DNA from 2 places in the Rhizobium arsenicireducens genome. Region 1 is predicted to be linked to the other one. Evidence: riboswitches for the same ligand, from Rfam matches in the RefSeq annotation. Region 1 holds a riboswitch; the other holds the start of a gene.

What was found. A riboswitch is a leader RNA that binds a small molecule or an ion and turns the genes downstream of it on or off. The one in region 1 is predicted to bind cobalamin.
Region 2: it holds a riboswitch for cobalamin, as region 1 does, so the genes downstream of both, bluB (5,6-dimethylbenzimidazole synthase) here and cobU (bifunctional adenosylcobinamide kinase/adenosylcobinamide-phosphate guanylyltransferase) in region 1, are expected to answer to the same signal.

What each region holds. Positions count from the first base shown of each region.
Region 1 is NZ_CAXHYK020000001.1:1,482,858-1,486,260, forward strand. It holds gene cobN (cobaltochelatase subunit CobN) at 1-307, opposite strand, end outside; gene cobW (cobalamin biosynthesis protein CobW) at 583-1,656, opposite strand; gene cobU (bifunctional adenosylcobinamide kinase/adenosylcobinamide-phosphate guanylyltransferase) at 1,659-2,180, opposite strand; cobalamin riboswitch at 2,414-2,790, opposite strand; gene ACWPVA_RS07020 (hypothetical protein) at 2,835-3,403, opposite strand, start outside.
Region 2 is NZ_CAXHYK020000001.1:1,123,600-1,127,002, forward strand. It holds gene ACWPVA_RS05290 (NAD+ synthase) at 1-632, shown strand, start outside; gene ACWPVA_RS05295 (TolB family protein) at 666-1,499, shown strand; cobalamin riboswitch at 1,543-1,766, shown strand; gene bluB (5,6-dimethylbenzimidazole synthase) at 1,813-2,514, shown strand; gene ACWPVA_RS05305 (methyl-accepting chemotaxis protein) at 2,695-3,403, shown strand, end outside.

The DNA.
Region 1 (3,403 bases):
CCATGGCATGCAGCGCCTCGAGCACGTAGTGGAAATAGCTCGCGCCGCCGAGCGCCCGGACGACGATCAGCTTCGCATGCCGCGCGGTGCGCTCGACATAGGTGTCGACGGACATCGGGTGCCTGAGGCTTATCAAGCTGGCAAGCCGGAAACTCGGGCCCTCGGCACGGGCGGTCACCGCCGCGGCAATCGCGGCCAGTTCTGTGTCGGCCGCCGAGAGGAAGAGGATGTCGCCCGGCGTCTGGCCGAGATCGACGGCCTCGTCTCCGTCGGCGATCGAGCCTTTCTGGGCTAGGAGAAGATGCATGCGCGCACGGCATGGGTAACATGCCCCTCATTGCTGCCCTGGAGCGTCGCGGGTACCCCCCTCTGCCCTGCCGGGCGTCTCCCCCTCAAGGGGGGAGATCGGAAGATGGCAAGCCTCGCCGAACGTTCCATCGTCGAGCGAGCACTCCAGGAACTGACAGATGCGGGAAGTCCAGCCACCGTCGTTGCGGGTACCGCATGCCGATCTCCCCCCATGAGGGGGAGATCGGCAGGCCAGAGGGGGGTGAACCGCGCGCTCATACGCTTATTCAAACCTCAAGCCGCCTTCTCGACGGCTTCGACCACCGCGCCGAAATCCCAGTCGTGCAGGCCGATGACGACGAAGCGGGTTTCGCGGGTTTCGCCGGAGGCCCAGGGGCGGTCGAAATAGGTGTCGATGCGGGAACCGACCGCCTGGATGACGAGGCGCATCGGCTTGCCCGGCACGTCGATGAAACCCTTGAGACGCAGCACATCATGGGCTTCGATCACGCTCTTCAGTCGATCGACGAAGCCGGACGGATCGGTGATCGCGCCGAGCTTCATCACGAAGCTCTCGAATTCGTCGTGGTCGTGATGATGGTCATGGGCCTCGCCGCTTTCGTGCAGCGCCGCGTGCTCCATCTCGTGGTGCGACTTGCGGTTCTCGATATCGTCCTCGGTGCCCGCTCCGATGCCGAGCAGCACCAGCGCCGGCACGTCGCCGTTCCTCGCCTCGATCAGCGTCGGCTTGCGGTGGATGCGTTCGGCCACCTCGGCCCGCACCCTGGCGATGCCCTCGGCGTCGAGCAGGTCGGTCTTGTTGAGGATGATGAGGTCGGCGCAGGTCAGCTGATCCTCGAACAGTTCTTCCAGCGGGCTGTCGTGGTCGAGGCCTTCGTCCAGCGCGCGGGCGGCGTCCACCCTGTCGTGATCGTCGGCGAAGCGGCCGGCGGCAACGGCGGCGCTGTCGACCACGGTGATGACGCCGTCGACGGTGACGCGGGTGCGGATGTCCGGCCAGTTGAAGGCGGCGACCAGGGGTTGGGGAAGTGCCAGACCGGAGGTCTCGATGACGATGTGGTCGGGCTTCACGTCGCGTTCCAGCAGGCGCTGCATGGTCGGGATGAAATCGTCAGCGACGGTGCAGCAGATGCAGCCATTGGTCAGCTCGATGATGTCGTCCTCGGTGCAGTTGTCCGCGCCACAGCCCTTCAGCACATCGCCGTCGACGCCGAGATCGCCGAACTCGTTGATGATCAGCGCGATCTTCTTGCCGCCGGCATTCATCAGCAGATTGCGGATGATCGTGGTCTTGCCGGCGCCGAGAAAGCCGGTGATGACGGTCGCGGGGATCTTCTGTTGCAGCATGGTCAACCCTTCATTTTCAGCGGCAAGCCGGCCGCGACAAAATAGACTTCGGCGGCGCTGGCCGCGATTAGTTGGTGGAGTCGTCCGGCATGGTCGCGGAATTCGCGCGCCATGCGGTTTTCGGGCACGATGCCAAGCCCGACCTCGTTCGATACCAGGATCACCCTTGCCTTCAGCTGCGGGAGAAACGCGGCCAATTCGGCCGAGCGGGCCGCCACGTCATGGTTTTCCAGCATCAGGTTGGTGACCCACAGCGTCAGGCAGTCGACCAGCACGACGCGGGACGGATCATCGAGCTTCTTGAGTTGGCCGACCAGTTCGACCGGCTCCTCGTGGGTCGCCCAGCCATCGCCGCGATCGGCCCGGTGCCTGGCTATCCTGTCGCGCATTTCGTCGTCGAATGCGCGACCGGTCGCGACATAATGGAGGTCAGCCGCGCAATCGAGGGCAAGACCTTCGGCAAAGCGCGACTTGCCCGAACGGGCGCCGCCGAGAACGAGAATGGAAGAGGATTTGCCAGCCATGGCTCAGCACCTGCCGGCAGGAATAAGGAGAGTGCGGCAGCCATGGTGCGGCCGCAGGTTCCAGCCGCCGGACGCAGACAGGCGTTGCCCGACCGAGCTGCAGCGGACCTCGCTAAACGAGACCGCAAGATGTGCGCATTCACGGGATCCGGGGATCCCGTTCGTCGATAGTGTCGCCACGACAACCTCCGTGCTGGCAACAAGGGGAGCCTCCCCTTTACAAGGTGTGGGCTTGATGCCCGGCACGGTTGGCAGGTCTCCTGGCTCGCGGGTCGTGGTGCTCGATAAGCACCGGCGGATCTTCCTTGCCTTCCCGGAGGTGGATGCGACGCGAAAGGGAGGACGATTCGTAGATGATAGAGGCGTCCGGCCCCGGCTGATCGCGCAGCCCTCCAGTGGCTTTTCCGGCTCAGGCCTCGCCTTGGATCGTCCGCACCACGCGAACCGCCATCCTTCGTCGAGATCTGTGTCGAACGGAAGACCCTCGCCGCTCTACAGTCGCGGGGTCGGCTGCGATTGGCGGTCCCGGTCTGGATCCCCGCCGTCGCATTCCCTTTTGCTTTCCGAGCCCCCCTTAGGCAGATCGGAAACCATCCGTAGCATTTGAAATAGGTGGAAGGCCTGCCCAAGTCAATCGAAGCGAGCGCGAAGCTTTCACGGCTTCGGTGCTGAGCAGTCCTTGTTCTCGGTCGGATCGCAGGGGACGACTAGCGACGCGCCGCCGAGCTTGACCGCTCCGCGTGCGCCTTCCTCGATGTTCGTTTCGAACGCCTCGGCGGGCGGAGCAACCGCTGCCGGAAGCGTTGCGGTAGGCTCGGCTCTGGTTGCGGTCGCTGCCGTCGGCGCGACAACGGCCGGCGTCTCGGGCGCCAGAGCGGACTTCAGCCTGGTGGATTGCGTGCGCGGCGGCCGGACAACCTTGCGCAAGGATGGCGACGCCAACGAAAAGGCGAAGCGCACGCGGCTGGCGATCTCTTCGGCAAGCCGCTCCTCCGCAATACGCGGATCATTGGTCGGGTTGTGGACCAGGAAGCTGCCCGTTGCGACCGGGTCGCCCGTCTCCACCGAGGCGGCGGTCACCGAGAATCGGGCGGCCTGCAGATGCCGGCGCGCGTTGAAGCCGTACCTGAGCCTTTCGATCCGCACGAGAACGACCACCCGCTCGGCGCCAGCCGGCGGCCGTGTCGCCGCAATGGCAGCGGATACACGACGGTCCACACCGG
Region 2 (3,403 bases), 360 kb from region 1:
ATGACACCGTGCCGATCGCCGAGCCGGTCGAGGGTTTTCTTTCGGCGCTCTCCGACATGTTCGAGGGCACCGAAAGCGGCGTCACCGAAGAGAACCTGCAGAGCCGCACGCGCGGCACGATCCTGATGGCGATCTCCAACAAGTTCGGCTCGATGGTCGTGACGACGGGCAACAAGTCGGAAATGTCGGTCGGCTATGCGACGCTCTACGGCGACATGAACGGCGGCTTCAATCCGATCAAGGACCTCTACAAGATGCAGGTCTATGCGCTGGCCGCGTGGCGCAACAAGCATGTGCCGCCAGGCGCACTCGGCCCGTCGGGTGAGGTGATCCCGGCCAATATCCTCTCCAAGGCGCCTTCGGCCGAGCTTCGGCCCAACCAGACGGACCAGGATTCGCTGCCACCCTATCCGGTGCTGGACGATATCCTCGAATGCCTGGTCGAGAAGGAAATGTCGGTCGAGGAAATCGTTGCGCGTGGCCACGAGATCGCCACCGTCCACAGGGTTGAGCATTTGCTCTACCTCGCCGAGTACAAGCGCCGCCAGTCGGCGCCGGGCGTGAAGATCACCCGCAAGAATTTCGGACGAGACCGGCGCTATCCGATCACCAACCGCTTCCGCGACCGCTGATCCCAGCGTCTGCGGCCTGACGAGGGCGAAGCGATGCGCAGTTCCGTCGAGATCTACAGTATCCGCAGCCGCACGCACCGCGTGGTCTGGCAGTCGGATCAACTGGTCGAGGCACCCAACTGGAGCCCGGACGGCGCATCGCTGATCATCAACGGCGACGGTCTGCTCTATCGCCTGCCGGTGGATGGCAGTGCCGCGCCGCAGCAAATTGATACCGACTTCGCCACCGACTGCAATAACGACCACGGCATTTCACCCGACGGCCGATGGCTCGTGGTGTCGGACAAGGTGGAGCACGGCAAATCCTGCATCTACATCCTGCCGGTCGAGGGCGGCGAGCCGCGTCAGGTCACGCAGAATATGCCCTCCTACTGGCACGGCTGGTCACCGGACGGCCGGACGCTGGCCTATTGCGGCATTCGCGACGAGATCTTCGACATCTACACGATCTCCGTCGATGGCGGGGAGGAGGCCAGGCTCACCTTCGGCGAGGGGCGCAACGACGGTCCGGACTATTCGCCGGACGGGAAATGGATCTATTTCAATTCCAGCCGCTCGGGGCGGATGCAGATCTGGCGCGTGCCCTCCGAAGGCGGGGCGGCCGAGCGGATCACCGACAGTGCCTTCGGTGACTGGTTCCCGCATCCCTCGCCGAAGGGCGACAAGGTCCTGCTTTTGTCCTACGGCCCGGATGTCTTTGACCATCCACGCGATCTTGACGTGCGGCTGCGCCTCCTGGATGCGGACGGCGGAAATCTGGAGACATTGTTCGAACTGTTCGGCGGGCAGGGCACGATCAACGTCCCGTGCTGGTCGCCGGATGGCGAGGAGATCGCCTACGTGCGCTATTTTCCGACAGCCGGGTGACCTTGCCGCGCGTCGGGCCGCTTGCCTTGCGAGCCACGATCTGTAGTAACTATCCGCGTCAGGTGCCTGCCTTTCACGGCGGGAGAATCGGGAATTCGGTGCGGCGCCATGCCAAGTCCGGAACGTGCCCAACGCTGTGACGGGGACGGCCGCCGCCGGGAAGGATCTGGAATCCTTTCAGTGATTTGCCACTGGTTGTTCAACCGGGAAGGCAGGGGCGGCCGGAGGATCCGGAGTCAGAAGACCGGCCTGACACGATAGGCTTTGCCCGCGCGGACGGCGGGCGGTCGTGCGCATTGTTGGGGATATGACGATGCACGATGAACCGAACGACCATCTCGTCCGGGCTGGCGCCTTTTCGAGCGAAGAGCGCGAGGCCGTCTACCGGGCGATCCGTACCCGCCGTGACGTGCGCGACCAGTTCCTGCCAGATCCGTTGCCGGAAGAGCTGATCGCGCGCCTTCTGGAGGCTGCCCATGCGGCGCCTTCTGTCGGCTTCATGCAGCCGTGGAATTTTCTCGTGGTGCGGGACGCCACGCGCCGGGAGGCGGTGTGGCGTGCCTTCGCCAAGGCCAATGGCGAGGCGGCCGAATTGTTTTCGGGCGAGCGCCGCGACAGTTATATGCGACTCAAGCTGGAGGGGATCCGCAAGGCGCCAGTCGGCATCTGCGTCACCTGCGATCCGACCCGCGGCGGTCCTGTCGTGCTGGGGCGCACCCACAATCCGCGGATGGACAGCTATTCAACCGTCTGTGCCGTGCAGAACCTGTGGCTCGCGGCACGGGCCGAGGGTGTTGGCGTCGGCTGGGTCAGCATCTTTCACCAGGAGGACATCCGCGCCCTGCTTGGCATACCGGCCCATGTCGAGGTGATCGGCTGGTTCTGCATCGGCTATGTCGACCGGCTCTACGACCAACCGGAACTGGCGCTGAAGGGTTGGCGGCAAAAGCTGCCGCTCGAGGAGCTTGTCTTCGACGAAGTCTGGGGAAACCTGCGGCAGCCTGATGCGACGTAAGCTTTTGATCGTATTCTGCAGCAATGTCGCTCTCGACCGCTATGTTTAACATGCGTTAAATATCCTGGGCTAAAACTAGCCCTGCCTGGGAGTTCTCTCCACCAATTGCATGATGCAAGTATTGCGCACCGAATGGCTCGGTGAGGCTGTTTCCACTCTTCATAGGCAATTGGGGTCAACATGAATCTTCTCAAAATCCGCCTCGGCAAGGCTGTTTCGGCTGGCATTGGCGCTCTTGTGCTCGTCAGTGTCTCGGTGATTGCCATTTCCGATATAGCCGGTCAGCGGCAACTCGAGGCGGTCATTGGCCTTTACGAGGAAGAGAGTAAGGCCGGCATGCTGCTGCGCGAACTGATCGCCAGCCAGAAGGACGTGGAACTGGCGATCGTCAGCACTCAGGAATCCCTCACCGACATTTCGGCGACACAGGGCCTGGACGGCCTGGACGACGGCTTCCTGCTTGCTGAGCAGGAAGGAGCGCGCCTTGCCAAACTGATCGAGCGCATCAACGACCTGGCTGTCGCATTGCAGGCCCCCGAACTCGTTCCCGCCATGAAGCTACTCTCCGACCGCTATGGCGACTTTCATAAAGCAGGTGTCCAGATGGCCAATGCCTTCATCGCCGGCGGACCGGCGGAGGGCAACAGGCTGATGGGCGGCTTCGACGGCTTCTCCGATGCCCTTCAAAAGGAGATCGAGGCCACGGGCGCCATTGTCGCAGCGGTCGTGGATCGGGAGACGCGCAAGGCCGGGGCGGACATCACCGGGGCCCGCGAGCAGTCGCGTGACATGGCTTTCGTTCTGGCGGCGCTCGGCGTATTCGTGCTTGCCTGCGGTGTCGGGCTTGCAGTCTTCGTCATGCGCCGGCTGCTGAGCCCGCTCAACCGGG